2 regions of the Marinomonas sp. 63XJN7_7_ISO-PGPR-S23-202 genome follow, and region 2 is predicted to be linked to the other one. Evidence: predicted binding sites of a transcription regulator. Region 2 holds the regulator's gene; the other holds the start of a gene.

Region 1 (7,987 bases), 1.1 Mb from region 2:
ACAGGGGTTTTGAAGTTGAAAAAAACTAAGATTTTTGTGAAAGCTGTAAGTAATTTTAGCGATAAAAAATATCTTGTTCTCATATTTTGAGAAATATATATTTTTTTGATATAAGTCAGTGTTGTTTATATTTTGTGCATATTTTCCAATATATGCTTTATGAAAGGGCATTTTCGTTTCTTTTTTACCCATTTTTAGGTGCACTTTATCACATTGTTAAATAGATGATTTTGTAGATAGGCTGTAATGTTTAGGCACGGCCTAAGGTGTGCTTACTGCTTACAGGTTGGGTTGAGCCTCTTGCTGTGTACACTTTATTTTTACTACTGTGGCCTTGCAATAACTCGAAAAGGTGCTTGTTACGTTTTTGTAGGGTGTGAAGGATGCGGGCGTTGGTTTGATTTTTGGTTTTGCACTTACTTAGCAGTGTTTCACATTCAGATATCAGTAAACGTGTATCATCCATAGAGCTGTCTTGCTCTTTAAGCCAAGTCTTAAAGTCGTCTTCTAGGGGATTGTCTCTGTCCAAGATATTAAATTTAATCAAAATATTGAGTCGGCGCTCATTCAGCATGCTCATTTCATCGAGCAATGCTCTTTTCTGTTCCGCTATTTGAACAATCGATTGGTTGTCTAGTTGGCCATATGCTGAGCGCTCGTTATCTAGAAGCATCACGAGCTCTGTGAGGATTTCTTTACTTCTGATAAAAACCGGTTCGATAGGGATCATAAAATTGACCGAGCTAGACTATAAGAGGATGCCTTATAGTCTAGAACAATGAGTCCATAGAAGCCATGTTGTGAGCAAGCTTCTGTGTATCTATTTTATAATTGCCAGAGGCTAGGTCGTTTTTGATACGATCTACCTTTTCCTGGTCAATTTCAGGCATACTATTAATGCGTGATTCTTGATGTTTCAGTGTTTTTGCCGTCCCGCTGAGTTTGACTGTATCCGCAGCCATTAAGTTATTAGAACTTGGGTTCGACGAGGTATCAACAGAGTGTTTATTCGCATCGTCTTTCGTGGCACGCTCGTTTTTCGTGACGCTGCTTTGATTGGATAACCCTGTAAAGTGTATTGCCATGGGGGTTTACCGCCTTAAATAATTTATCTGTCTCTGTTAACGACCATTGCTCGTAAGACTTTAGTTAAACTTTGCGTAAAAGTCGATATAAAAAACCGAAATAGACCAAAGAATAGTCAGTAGTTTACAAGAACCTCACTGTCCGTTACAACTTTTGCATATATTATTCTACCTGAGCTGGTATTTTTAACTCGTATTTGTTGACCTTCGACGCCATTTTGCAGGGCAATACCGTTCATTTTAACTGTGATGTTGCCACTCTGGGCCGTAATGAGGACTTGATGGCCTTTTTTTATAAGGGTGGGCTTTTGGGTGACGTTATCAGAAATAAAGGTGTTGATGCGCAAATTTCTGGAAGCAACAAGACCATAAGGTGGGTTTTGGGGGGTATATACTTGACCTCGTAAATTGGTTAAATCCACGTTGCCAATGCCAATATTCTGTTTGGTGAAAGCTTGTCCTCTATTAATGGGTTCGAGCGTTTTAAAAGCAGGGATTAAAATGCTCTGAGTGACGGGGAGGTAGGACTTCCACATTGGATGGTTGCAGCTAATTGAGTAGGTGGTGCGTTTGGATGCACTAGGTCGCTGATTTTTTATTTGAATGTGTTTGTCTTTGCAAGTTGGCAGGTAACTAAGCGAGATTTTGTTGTTGAGGGTAATGGACACCGACGCATCAGGGTAATTTCCTGATAGACGAGGAATTTCAACGTTATTGATGTAGTTCTGAACTTGATCTTCTATTGACAAAGCAAACGTAGTGCTGGCCTGAAGGCAAGAGAAGGCTAACATTAGCCTTATTAGTCGCATGGTCTACTCTCTTTAGTTTAGTAGTGAGTACGTTCTTAGTTAATGCATTAAGTACATTGAGTTACTATAAGGTATTAGTAAAATAGCAAAAATCACTCTATCATTGAGAATATATTTTAATATTAATTAGTTTCAGTGAATACTGAATTTACGAATACACATAGGAGGCTTTATGGCCAGTGTTCTCGATAGCGTTAATCAGCGTACCCAACTTGTTGGGGAGAACCGCCTGGAATTGCTGCTCTTTCGCTTAAATGGCAAGCAAATATATGGCATTAACGTGTTTAAAGTGAAAGAAGTATTGCAGTGTCCTAAGCTAACTTCCATGCCCCACAGTAGTCCTGTTGTTCGAGGTGTGGCTCATATTCGTGGTGGCACCATTCCTATTTTAGATCTGGGGCTGGCGACAGGGGCTAGCCCGATTGAAAACATTGCCCAATGTTTTGTCATCATCACAGAATATAACCGTCGTATTCAAGGGTTTTTGGTGCGCGGTGTTGAGCGTATTGTCAATATGAATTGGAGCGATATTCAGCCACCCCCAAAAGGCTTATCTAATGACAATTACTTAACCGCTGTTTGTCAGGTTGACAAAGAAATGGTTGAAATTATTGATGTGGAACAAATTTTGTCTGAGGTTGCACCAACCCGTCAGGATATTACGGATGGTATCATTAACGCTGGTATCCAAAGTAATGCGAAGCAGCATCATATTTTGATCGTAGATGACTCCTCTGTTGCTCGTAAGCAGATTAAGCGCTGTATGGAGCAAGTGGGTTTTGCTACAACGGTTTTGAATGATGGTCGTGAAGCTCTGAATTATCTTCAAGGTATGGTGGCGGATGGCGCGGATGTGACGAAAGAATTTGCGATGGTTATCTCTGATATTGAGATGCCTGAGATGGATGGTTATACGCTAACCACGGCCATTCGTAATGACAGCCGTTTACAAGATTTGTTTATTCTACTCCATACATCGTTAAGCGGTGTGTTTAATGAGGCCATGGTAAAAAAAGTCGGAGCGGATGGCTTTTTGGCTAAGTTCCAACCTGATGAGCTAGCACGCTTAGCGATCGAAACGGTCAAGATTCAATCCGATGACTGAGTGCAAGTGTGATGTGACTCTGATGATTTTTGACGCTGTGTCTGATCCTTTTAGCTGCTGTTTTAGGAGTTCTAATGCTCAGTAGTACGAATGCAATAACACCAAACGGCTATTTAAGGTTTCGAGATTTTCTTCAAAAAGTATGTGGCATTTCATTAAGTGATAATAAACAGTACTTAGTGGCAAGTCGATTAGGGAAGATCTTAGAAAGAGAAAATTTTAGTAAGATAGAGCAGTTAGTTGATGTTCTTGAACGTGCCGGAAGTACAAAATTAAAAGAAGAAGTGATTAACGCGATGACGACCAATGAAACCTTATGGTTTCGTGACTCTCATCCGTTTAAAATTCTGAAAGAAAAAATTCTGCCTGAAATGACGAAGTCGCCTCTGAAAATATGGTCGGCTGCTTCTTCAACAGGACAAGAACCTTACTCCATTAGTATGGTAATAGAGGAGTTCAAAGCGTCTCGTCCTGGTGTGTTAAGGCCAGGTGAAAAGATTGTTGCGACCGATATTTGTACCAATATTTTACAGCATGCTAAACAAGGTGAGTATGATAGCTTAGCCATTGCCCGTGGTCTGGGTGATGATATGCAACGCAAGTATTTCGATAAAATTAACAATACTACATGGAAGGTGAAACCTTCTTTAAGTGCACGTATTGATTTTCGCTACTTAAATTTGATTGATTCATTTTCAGGACTTGGCAAATTTGATGTCATCTTTTGTCGTAATGTGCTGATTTATTTTACCGCAGATTTGAAGATGGATATCTTGAGGCGAATGCATGCTTCTTTGAATCCTGGCGGTTACCTGTTTCTCGGTGGTTCTGAAGCCTTAAGTGGTTTATCCGATTTGTTTGAGATTGTCCAATGCCATCCAGGGATTGTTTATAGAGCGAAATAACAACAAATTATTATGACTTTGTTGCAGTAAAGAGGCCGTATGTTAGTCTCCTCTTTGAAAGCGACCTTTCAAGGCTCCTCTTGCCGTTACGCCAAGAGGAGCCTTTTGCGTTCATGTCTTCTTCCTCTTCGTGGGGCCTCGCCTTTATGGATTTTGTTACGTTGCCGCTTTTTGCCGATTACCAATAAAAAATTCATAATCAATTGATTTTAAAGTATTTTTTAATTTGGCATTATTATTGCTTTTTACTTTATACGTTTGATCATTGTATGAAGAGAGAAGCATGGCTATATCATTTGAAAAAGCATTTGCAGGGCATGACAAAATGCTGGAGTTTCGCAGTGCTCGCGCTGCTGTATTGGCAAATAATATTGCGAATGCGGATACGCCAAATTACAAAGCCAGAGACATTACTTTCGACTCCATGTTTAACAATGAGAAAAACAAACTGTATTTAGCGGTAGATAATAAGCGACATATAAATGGTGTGAGTGAATTTGGCGACGGCGATAATGGCCTTTTGTATCGCAATCCAAGTCAGCCCTCTTTGGATGGCAACACGGTTGATATGCAAAGAGAAAAAGCAGAATACGCTAAGAACTCTTTGCAATTTGATACCAGTTTTATGTTTTTGGATAGAAAAATCAGTGGCATGAAAAAAGCGCTTAGCGGGAATTAATCAGTATGTCTTTAGGTAATATTTTTAATATCGCAGGGTCTGCAATGAGTGCCCAGACCATTCGCTTAAATACAGTAGCGAGTAATATGGCGAACGTTGATAGTGCGGCAAGCTCAGCAGATCAAACGTATCGAGCCCGTAAGCCTGTTTTCTCTGAAATGATGGTCAACTCCATGAAGGACAATGGTTGGGGTGATACTACAGATGATGATAGTGGAGCGGGAGTGGGTGTCAAAGTTGATGGCATCGTGGAATCCTCAGCACCGCTTAAGCCAAGGTATGAGCCGGATAATCCAATGGCGAATGCGAAAGGGTATGTCTATTACCCAAATGTTAATCCGATTGAAGAAATGGCGGATATGATGTCTGCATCGCGTTCTTTTCAAACGAATGTCGATATTATGAATTCAGCTAAAAGCATGATGCAAAAGATGCTCACGCTTGGACAGTCATCATAGGGGTGATGTATGGCAAATATATCTGATAACAATGGTTTAAAAAACCTGATTGCTCAGTACGGCACAGATGGTGCGAAAGCGAGTTTGAAGAAAAGTGAGCATAAGGGGAGTGTAAAAGACCCTGCTGCCGCTGATGCTCATAATATAAAAGACCCAAAGAAAGATCCGACGAAAGGGTTGGCGGATAAAAACGTATTTTTAAAGCTGTATATTCAACAGCTTAAAAATCAAGACCCAACCGCTCCGCAAGACACTAATGACATGGTAGCCCAGATGTCAGAGTTTAGTTCTTTGGAAAAGTTATCGGGTATTTCAGACCAACTCAAGAATATGACAACGGCTCTTACATCCAATCAGGCGATTGGTGCTTCGAGTTTAGTGGGGAAGTCGTTATTGATGCCTGGAAATAAACTTTCAGTAAGTGATTCTCAGCACTCTATTGATCTTAAAACAGATATCCCCAAGGGCTCAACTTCCGCAGAGCTAAAGATTTTCGACGCCAATAATAAGTTGGTTCGTACGCAGAAATTGACAGAAAACGATGTTAAGTGGGATAGGAAAGACGATAAAGGTAAAGAATTGCCACCTGGCGAATATCATTTTGCCGCTTCATCAGTCAACAAGAAAGGTCAAGTAGCTGCTATGCCTATTCAATTACCCGCTCGTATTCAGGGCGTAACGATTAATGGCAAAGACGGTACTATGTTAAATGTCGAGAATCATGGAAAGATTAAACTGACTAACAAATTGGAAATATTAGGTTAACCGGAGCAGATTATGGGATTTAATACAGCGTTATCAGGCATCAAGGCATCCGCTGATTACTTGGATGTAACAGGTAACAACATCGCTAACGCGGATACAACAGGTTTTAAAAAGTCTCGTGTCGAGTTTGATGATCTATATAGTACCAATGTGTTAGGGGCAGGCAGTAATAACTCCATTGGTTCGGGGGTGGGGGTATCTAAAGTTGCGCAAGAATTTTCTTCTGGTAATTTGAAATACACAGATAACAATTTAGACTTGGCTGTGGATGGTACAGGTTTTTTTGTAATCAAACAGCCAGATGGTACCCAAGCTTACACTCGTGCGGGTGATTTTAAATTGGATGCCAATGGCAATTTGGTGACGAATACTGGCCAAAAAGTACAAGGCTACAACGCGAAGAATGGTATTTTAGGCGGTAATTTAGAGGATTTGGTTGTACCTACTGAGCGAATCCCTCCTAAAGCAACGTCAGATGTAAAGCTTAAATTAAATTTAAACTCAGAAGGTGAAGATGTTCCACCTTATATTCGTGCCGAGTTTGATCCCAAAAACCCAGATACTTATGATTATACTCAAACCCAAACGGTAACCGATGCGAATGGTAACAATCATATTATCAGTTACTATTATGCAAAAGGTAAGGATCCTGATACTTATCGTGTTTATGCGACGGTAGACGGTAAAACCAAAGACGATGCTGGGGCTGCTTTTTTGCCGCCCACCTACGCGACCTTCAATAGTGCCGAAGGCAATACGGATTACAACGGTGATGGGATTAAAGAAAAGCCTTTTCAGCTTTTATATTTGGGAAATACCGAGCCAACAACGGCGAAAATCGCCTCTATGGCGCAAACACCGCTAACCGTCAGTGGCACATTAGGTGGGGTGGCTATTACTGCTGGCTTGACGCCAACGGAGTTGCGTGAACCTAAACAAGTGGCGCGACCTGCATTTGATCCGAATAATCCGAAGTCATACAGTTATGGTAATACTAAGAACATTTACGATTCGTTAGGGCAGACTCACACCTTGGGTTATTACTTTATTCAACAAGGTGAAAATAACACGTATGAAGTGAGAGCGACGGTAGATGGGAAGGAAACCTATACCGATCCAATTACGGGCAAAGAAAAGTCATTCTTACCAAAAGACAGTATGGTGAAGTTCGATGCCACGGGTAAATATCAAGGCACGTTTCAAGGGATTCCTCCTTTTGGGACACCACAACCTGTTAACCTACAAATTACTGGCTTTGATCCGACGAATCGTGATTCCATTATGCCTATTGACCTTGCAGGGTCGACTCAGTTTGCTTTGGCGAGTACCGATAACTTTGAGCAAAATGGCTATACTGCTGGTGAGTTGCAAGGGGTTTCGTTTGATCGTGATGGTAACTTAAAAGCTACTTATACCAATCAGCAAACGTCCGTTCTTGGTCAGATTGCTTTAGCGTCATTCGATAACGTAGATGGTCTGACGCCAGCGGGTGATACCTCTTGGGTAGCAAGTTCTAATTCTGGTCAGGCGAATGTTGGCCGACCTAATAGTGGTACCTTGGGGGGAATCCAAGGAGGAGCATTAGAGCAGTCCAATGTGGATCTTACCTCTGAATTGGTTGCTCTGATTGAAGCGCAACGTAACTATCAGGCAAACAGTAAAACGTTAGAGACGGAAAATACGGTCACGCAAACCATCATTAATTTGCGTTAGTGAGATAAAAGAGATGTTCCTGGCCGGAGTGGTTGCCCACTTCGGCTTTTTTTTGCCTTATGTTTGCTTATTTTTGATGGGTTTTTAATTAAATCCTTATATATCAATGAGTTAGATATTTTCTGAAACTTGGTATGATTCTTGATTGTAAGTGATTAGATGGTAAAAAAGCGTAACGAGAGGGTGTAATGGATAGAGCGTTGTATCTAGCAATGAGTGGTGGTGTTGAAACAATGAACGCCCAAACCATTCACGCGAATAACTTAGCAAATGTTAACACGACAGGGTTCCGCGCAGACTTTGAGCAGGCGCGAGCGATGCAGGTTTACGGAGAATACTATCCAAGCCGTGTCTATGCCATGACGGAGAATCCAGGTACGCGTTTTACCCCAGGCAGTATGATTCAAACAGGGCGTAACCTAGATGTGGCAATCAAAGGCAAAGGCTTTTTAACCGTTTACGACTCAA
Region 2 (7,987 bases):
TGCGTTTTCCGCGTCTGATGGTAACGCATCAAAAGTGGATGATATGCCTGTCTTTCTTAAAGTCTTTGGTATATTTAATGTCGAATCATTGACGCGTCGGCTATCGCTGGACTTTTCTGATCTCTTTGAGCCGGGTCTGACCTTCGATAGCGTTAATGGAGACTTTGTTGTTAATAAAGGTATTATACAAACAACGACACCTTTATCGATAATTTCTCCATCGGCAGATTTATCCATTGAGGGGAAAGCTAACATTGTCAATGAGACCTTGGATGAGGTGTTAACGGCCACCTTGCCGATTAGCGGCACGTTGCCATTGGCTGGATTGATCTGGTCGACTCCTCAGATCGCTGGGTTGCTATATTTAACCGATAAGTTGATAGGTGATCAAATTTCCAAAGTGACCAGCGTTCAGTATAAGGTTCAAGGGCCGTTTGGTAATCCTACTCTTACGCCAATTGTCCACAAATTTAAAAAAGGATCGAATAGATGACGGAAACCCTTCGTATTGCGGCGATTCAGCTAACCAGTGGGGCAGATTTTAACGAAAATCTGCAAGAGGTTAAGAAATGGGTCGTCAAAGCCGCAGCTGATGACGCAAGAGTTATCGTGCTGCCTGAGAATGTTTTTTTGTTCAATGGCAAAGGTATGCGTGTCCTTGCCGAATCTGATGATCAAGGAATGTTGTTGAGAGAGGTGGCTGAATGGGCCCGCAATTATGGGGTGTATTTAGTGGTTGGCTCTCATCCTAGTCTTGTCAATGAGGGGGGAGAGCTTGTTGCTAATCAGCGTGTGCGTCAGTCTTGTATGGTCTTTGACCCCAATGGTGAATTGGTACAGCGCTACGATAAGATTCATCTGTTTGATGTGTCTGTGGACGATAAAGCAGGGTCTTACCGCGAGTCCGATTACATCGAGCCTGGAGACTTGGAAGTCAAAATATTTGAAGTCGATGGTTTTAAAGTAGGGCTGACCATCTGTTATGACGTACGCTTTCCTGAACTTTTTAGACGGCTATCCAAAGAAGGCGCGGAGCTTATACTTGTTCCAGCCGCTTTCACCTACGTGACTGGTAAGGCCCATTGGGATACTCTTCTGGCAGCCAGGGCCATTGAAAATCAGTGCTTTGTTATGGGGGTGAATCAATGTGGTTGGCATACTCAGACGCGTCAAACCTATGGGCACAGTGTTTTATATTCTCCAAATGGTGAGATGTTGAAACAGTTGCAAGAAGAGCCAGGGTATTTTGTGGGAGAGATAGACAAAAGCAGTCTACAGACATGTCGTACTAAAATGCCCTGTTTAGAGCACCGACGCTTTACAAGCTAAGCAAATAGTATTGAGTTCATAATAATTGATAAAGGCTCAAGAGAGCCTTTATCTTGCTTTAAGCGATGATGTTGATGACAATCTGTCAGGTTAGTAAAGTAAGCTAACAAAGAGGGAGGTTACTCTTTTAGTCCAAGTTTCTTTTCTTCAACATCACGAAGAAAGCGGAACAGCTTTTTGCGGTTGGTGGTTTTGCCATCTTCGGATACCTCTTTTTGAGACTGGCGAATAAGCTGTCTCAGCAGTTGGATGTCTTCTAATCCTGGATGATCTTCTAGGTATTGTGATAGCACTTCTTTGCTATGCTCACCGATCAATTCGTCGCGTTTTATTTCCAGTTGGTGGAATAATTTGTTATAGGCAGCTGAGGTTGTATCAAACATGGCAACTTGCTTGGCAATTGCTTCATGGTCTTCGGTACGCATTACCTTGCCTATGTATTGTAAGTGTCTTCTCATCGCTTCTCGTTGCTTGATGCGATCAGCTTCGGCAAGGGCATCTCTGAGTGTTTCTGACATCACAACTTTTTTTTGCTGATTTTTGCTCAGTGCTAACAGTTTCTTACCGACTTCTTGCAGGGCTTCCATTTCGCGTTTGATCTGCGTTTTACTCTTAGGGATGTCGTCTTCATTAAATTGATCAAAGTCAGTCATGGGAACCTATACTAAAAAAATGGTGGCGAGACCAAGGAAGGCTAAAAAGCCGACTACATCGGTCACGGTAGTCAAAATAACACTGGCCGCTAAGGCGGGGTCGATACCAAGTTTTTTTAAGAAAATTGGTAAAAGAGTTCCAGTAAGAGCGGCAATCAAAAGGTTGATGATGGTCGCCCCCGCAATGATATAGGCAATCTTGAGGTTGTCAAACCAAACTGCTGTCAGTATGGCAATAACGGTTGACCAAAGAAGACCATTGAGTAAACCAACAATCAGTTCCCTGTTTAGTAACCAACGCATATTGGCAGAGCCAATCTGATCCAAGGCGATCCCGCGTATGACCAAAGTAAGAACTTGAGAGCCGGCGATGCCTCCCATGCTGGCAACAATGGGCATTAAAACGGCCAGCGCAACAACTTGGTTGAGAGTGTGTTGAAAAAGACCGATGACGTACGAGGCAATAAAGGCGGTGATTAAGTTGATTCCTAACCAAACAGCACGACGGCGAGTGGTTTTCATGATTGGCGAGAAAGTGTCTTCGTCGTCTTCCAAACCGGCCATACTGAGCATGGAGTGTTCGGCTTCATCCCGAATAACATCGACCACGTCATCAATGGTAATACGCCCAAGTAGCTTTCCCGTACTGCGATCAATAACGGGGGCGGAGACCAAATCCATTTTTTCAAACACTTGGGCGACTTCGCTTACGGATGTGTCTGAGTGGATGGCGGTGTGGTCTGTCTCCATAATGTCTCGTACAGTGGTTTTTGTATCACAGACTAGGAGTTTGGCTAAGGGAAGCGTTCCCAAAAGTCGGTTTGAGCGGCTGACAACTAACAGGCTATCTGTCATGTCAGGAATTTGTTTATATTGTCGAAGGTAACGAAATACTCTGTCCAAGGTGACGTTAGGGCGAATGGTAATGGTGTCTGTGTTCATTAAGCCACCGGCGGAGTCTTCCGAGTAGCTTAATAAGGCCTCAACTCTTAGTCTGTCCTGAGGAGGCATGGATAAGAGGACTTCACTTACCACCTTGTCTGGCAGGTGTTGCAGTAAGTCGGCTAAATCATCGCTTTCAAAGTGTTCAGATACGGCAACCACCCGCTGGGTGCTCATATTCTCTAGAAACTGTAGGCGTATGTCTTCGTTTAGGTATTGAAGAACCTCGCCTTGGTTTTTGTCTTCAATGAGTTCCCAAAGCTGCTTACGTTCTTTAGGGGGAGAGGATTCTAAAAGGCTAGCAACATCTTGTGCGGGTAAAGCGCCATTTAATAAATAGCGCGTTTGTAATGTGGCGCCAGACTCTAAAGACTCTGTGACCGTTTGTAGGTGGGCGAGTGTATTTTTATCTGGCATTGTTGTCCTTATTCATCTTCCCCAAAGCGATCATTGATTAATGCAATAATGGCCTTGATGGCATCTTCTTCATCTTCACCATTGGTTTTAATGGTGATGTCCGTGCCCTTGCCAGCAGCTAGCATCATCATTGCCATAATGCTTTTACCATCGACATTACGCCCGTCTTTCTCGATGGTAACATCGCAAGAAAAGCGAGAAGTGGTTTCGACTAGTTTTCCTGCGGCTCGTGCATGAAGGCCAAGTTTGTTGATAATGGTGACAGACTCTTCCAACATACCTTTTTCCTTAATTAAGATTAAATCTAATTCAATAATGATTCTAACTCAGTAAGAAGGGCTTGATTGGTCTCGGCCGCTCTTAATTTATTGAGTTTTTCGGTAGATTGCGCCAGCTCGGCAATTTCTGATAGGGTCGATAAATGGTTGTCGCATTCGCTTGGCGGCACAATCAAAGCAAAAATTAAATCCACATTTTTCTTGTCCACGGAGTCGAAATTAATGGCGGATTGCAATGACATGACAACTAGAGCTGTGTGGTTGGCACTCTCCAAACGGCAATGGGGGATGGCAATGCCATTGCCTATGCCAGTACTGCCAAGTTTTTCACGTCCTAGTAATGCATCATAAACTGCTTCGTTGTCGCAATGTAACCGGTTTGATGCAACTTCAGCAATACTTTCTAGTACGCGTTTCTTGCTGATAATATCTTGTTTGGCGATAACGAGTTCAGCTTTTAATATAGATTTCAAAGGCATAAAGAAATGTATCCGTATTAGATGAGTCGTTTGCGTTCATTGGAAGGCGGAATATTCATCGCCTCACGATATTTTGCTACAGTTCGCCTAGCAACCTGAATACCTTGTTCCGCTAAAATACTGGCTAGTTTGTTGTCACTAAGCGGTTTTTTGGCTGGTTCTTCGCTAACGAGCTTCTTAATCATAGCTCGAATAGCGGTCGAAGAACATTCCCCTCCAGAAGCGGTATTGACATGACTGGAGAAAAAATATTTCAGCTCAAAAATGCCTTTAGGAGTATGCATGTATTTCTGTGTGGTTACTCGAGAAATAGTAGACTCATGCATGCCGACCTCTTCTGCGACATCATGAAGCACCATAGGTTTCATAGCTTCTTCACCGAGTTCGAAGAAGTCGATCTGTCGATTCACAATGCAACTAGTGACTTTTAGTAAAGTTTCATTGCGGCTTTGCAAGCTTTTCATGAACCATTTTGCTTCTTGCAAGGAGTTTTTGATGTACGTGACATCTTCTGATGTGGAAGCTGTTGCTGCCATGGCGGAGTAGGTTTCGTTTATCTTAACCGGTGGCAGAGCGTCATTATTCAGTTCAACTTGCCAGACGTTATTGCGTTTTCGTACAGACACATCGGGGATAACATAATCGGTATCGTCCGTGTCAATGATGGACCCTGGTCGAGGATTAAGTTGCTGGATCAGTTCAATCACTTCTTTGAGCGATTCTTCCTTTAGTTTTGTTTTTCGGCTTAATTGAGTGAAATCTCGATTACCAAGCAGAGGGAGATAGTTGTCTACTAAATTATAGGTGCTCTTATACAAAGGGTGCTCGCGGAACAGTTCTAATTGAACTAACAAGCAATCACGCAGATCAATAGAGCATACACCAACGGGATCAAAACGTTGTAAGCGGTGTTGAACCGCAATGACCTCATCAAGCTCAAGGTCTTCAAGTTCAGAGGTCAATGACTCCCAAATTTCATCTGGGGAAATGCTTAAATACCCATCGGACTGAACACACTCAATGATGGCGTAAGCAATCTCAATATCCCTATCTGACATGTGGGTGAGGTTGAGCTGCCAAATTAAATGGTCTTGAATGCTTTCTTCTGGTGCGTTACGACTTTCAAAATCCCCATCATTTTCATAGCTGTTGGAGTGGCTGACAGACGCTGCTGAATTTTGGTAGGTATCGTCCCAATCGCTGTCAATGGATAGCTCTTCTGGAATACTATCGGTCCATTCTGATTCGACCTTTGCTTCTTCGCTGCTGTTTGACTCAACCTTTTTTTCAGACGCGTGTGTGTTGTCGCTATCACTATCGCGTTCTTTCAATGCTGATGGGGCATCACTAGAAGTGTATTCCTCATCATCAATTTCCAGTAGCGGATTAGACTCTAAAAATTCATGGATCTCCTGTTTAAGATCCAACGTTGAAAGCTGCAGTAAACGAATGGCTTGCTGCAACTGTGGCGTCATGGTCAGTTGTTGACCAAGCTTTAATTGTAAAGACTGCTTCATAGAGCAACTCTTTTATCGTTAAGTTGAAAGTAAGAAAGATGGAACAAGTTATGCATGTTACTCCCTTTGAGTTGCAAAAATAAGAGGTTATAAGCGGAAGTCGTCACCTAAGTAGACTTTTTTCACTTGTTCGTTGTTGATAACGGTATCGGCATCCCCTGATGCGATGATGTGTCCATTACCAACAATGTAGGCTTTATCACAGATGTCGAGAGTTTCTCTGACGTTGTGGTCGGTAATTAACACACCAATACCACTTTCTTGTAAATGCCTGATAATGAGCTTTATATCGCCCACTGAAATAGGATCCACACCAGCGAATGGCTCGTCAAGTAATATGAACTTGGGGTTCATCGCGAGTGCCCGGGCGATTTCAACTCGGCGACGCTCCCCCCCAGACAGCGCCATACCCAAGTTAGAGCGAATGTGAGTAACATGAAATTCTTTTAATAAGCTTTCTAATCGCTCTTTTCTTTGGGCTCTATTAAGCTCTTTTCGTGTTTCAAGAATGGCGTAAATGTTGTCTTCTACCGACATTTTTCTAAAAATAGACGCTTCTTGCGGGAGATAGCCTATGCCTTTTTGAGCACGGGTATGCATGGCATATTTGGTGATGTCCTGGCCATCGATAAAGATGCCGCCGGCGTCATTGGTGACCATGCCAACGATCATATAAAAACAGGTTGTTTTACCCGCGCCATTCGGTCCGAGTAAGCCAACCGCCTGGCCTGATTCGACAGAGAGGGAAACATCTTTAACCACTTGGCGTTTTTTATAACTTTTTGCGAGATTTTTTGCTTCTAAAACGGCCATTTACTTCTCTTTTTTCTGTGGTGATGCTTGTTTTTTTTCGGTTTGTGGCTGTAGCGTCATGGAAACTCGGCCTGATCCTTCTTTCTCGGCGCTGAAGGTGCCATTTTTGATGTAGTAGACAATATGGTCGGCGGTGATTTTGTCATCCATTCTGTTTAAGTAGCCGTCCCCAAAAATTTCCACTTTGGACTGAGCGGTTTTATAGATGACTTTATTACCACGACTAATCATCATATTACCTTGCCAATCGATTTGTTGGCTAAATTTGGCAGGGTGGCCCGTTGCAATGAGTTCGGTGAATTTACGCGTCTTAGGATTGGTGATGACTTTCAGATACTGGGCTTGAATTTCAATCGAACCTTGTTTTACAAATACGTCACCTGTATAGACGGCTTCGCCTGTTTTTTGATCAAAATGGGCTTGATTGGACTGTATATTTAATGGTTTGCTTGTATCATCTGGAAGCGCTAGTACCCATTGGCTTACGAATAAGCCGGCTAAGAAAGTACATACCTTAATGTGTTGCTTCATACTGTCCTCTTACAGATCCTGTCATTTTAACTTCTTCTGTGTTGATATAAGTGACAATGACATCGGCAGATGTTTCGCCTTGTGTTGAGTATATTTTTGCATTTCCTGTACTCGTAAGTGACTGCTGTTTATCTAAATAACGAATATTGTCCGCTGTTAGTGTGATGTCTGGTGAGTCTACGTAATGTTTTACGGCTGATGCATCATCAGTTAGTAGAATATCACTACTGCCATCTTCAATTATCCCTTTTTTTCCTTGTGCTTCCCAGTTCCCCGTTTTTTCAACTCTTTTTACCTTTGGGTTTTCGAGAAGTGTCCTTGCACCTTTGTTGTAATGTAGAGCTCTATCTGCGGTTAAGGTTTCTATCAGTTTGCCATCTTGGTCAAATTCTGTGGCGTGTATTTTTGTAATGAAGTAATCGGGGGTGCTACTCAGATTGTCGGTTTGAAGCAAATTTTTATTATCAGATGAGCCAGCCCAGAAAAAAAGAGTAACGATCGCAATGCCGCCAGCCCCCAGTAGTAGTTTTTTGTGGCTTGCTTTGATCATTAGACAGAATCCCCTGTGCTAACGAAGAAAATATAGACAGCGTACGAAACGAGTAAGGGAATGGCTATCCAGCGAGGAATGCTTTGGTTTTTGGTTTTGGCAAATCCATAGATGAGTAAGGACAAGGCAACCGTTAAACCTAGAACCCAATAGAAATCTCGTCCCGATGTGGTTTGATCAATCACGCCTGGTGCGATTAACGCGGGCAGTGGTAACACTGTCGCCAAGTTGAACATATTTGAACCTAAGATGTTGCCAATGGCGATATCATGATGGCCTTTACGTACACTACTGATTGATGCAGCTAGCTCAGGTAGGCTGGTGCCGACGGCCACGATAGTTAAACCAATCACCATGTCGCTGACACCAAGAGCGGAAGCAATACCGATGGCTCCCCAAACAAGCAGTTTCGAGCTGCCTATCAGAACCACTAGACTGACAAGTGAAATGCATAGGGATTTGCCGACAGGGCTGCCAT

Evidence for each region. The regulator sigma-54, encoded in region 2, starts transcription at its own class of promoters, with help from an activator protein. The targets are predictions, from matches to a motif close to TGGCACNNNNNTTGCTNT.
Region 1: flgB (flagellar basal body rod protein FlgB) is a predicted target of sigma-54. The motif match lies at 4,132-4,149, and genes of this name have one in related genera.

What each region holds. Positions count from the first base shown of each region.
Region 1 covers NZ_CM149677.1:3,997,316-4,005,302, reverse strand. The annotation lists gene AC0VYG_RS18585 (flagella synthesis protein FlgN) at 251-730, opposite strand; gene flgM (flagellar biosynthesis anti-sigma factor FlgM) at 771-1,085, opposite strand; gene flgA (flagellar basal body P-ring formation chaperone FlgA) at 1,202-1,894, opposite strand; gene AC0VYG_RS18570 (chemotaxis protein CheV) at 2,067-2,999, shown strand; gene AC0VYG_RS18565 (CheR family methyltransferase) at 3,074-3,904, shown strand; gene flgB (flagellar basal body rod protein FlgB) at 4,188-4,583, shown strand; gene flgC (flagellar basal body rod protein FlgC) at 4,589-5,041, shown strand; gene AC0VYG_RS18550 (flagellar hook assembly protein FlgD) at 5,051-5,806, shown strand; gene AC0VYG_RS18545 (flagellar hook-basal body complex protein) at 5,819-7,519, shown strand; gene flgF (flagellar basal-body rod protein FlgF) at 7,708-7,987, shown strand, end outside.
Region 2 covers NZ_CM149677.1:2,892,102-2,900,088, reverse strand. The annotation lists gene AC0VYG_RS13480 (YhdP family protein) at 1-493, shown strand, start outside; gene AC0VYG_RS13475 (carbon-nitrogen hydrolase family protein) at 490-1,329, shown strand; gene yjgA (ribosome biogenesis factor YjgA) at 1,449-1,982, opposite strand; gene mgtE (magnesium transporter) at 1,989-3,341, opposite strand; gene AC0VYG_RS13460 (HPr family phosphocarrier protein) at 3,350-3,619, opposite strand; gene AC0VYG_RS13455 (PTS sugar transporter subunit IIA) at 3,646-4,098, opposite strand; gene AC0VYG_RS13450 (RNA polymerase factor sigma-54) at 4,116-5,615, opposite strand; gene lptB (LPS export ABC transporter ATP-binding protein) at 5,703-6,428, opposite strand; gene lptA (lipopolysaccharide transport periplasmic protein LptA) at 6,429-6,959, opposite strand; gene lptC (LPS export ABC transporter periplasmic protein LptC) at 6,943-7,509, opposite strand; gene AC0VYG_RS13430 (calcium/sodium antiporter) at 7,509-7,987, opposite strand, start outside.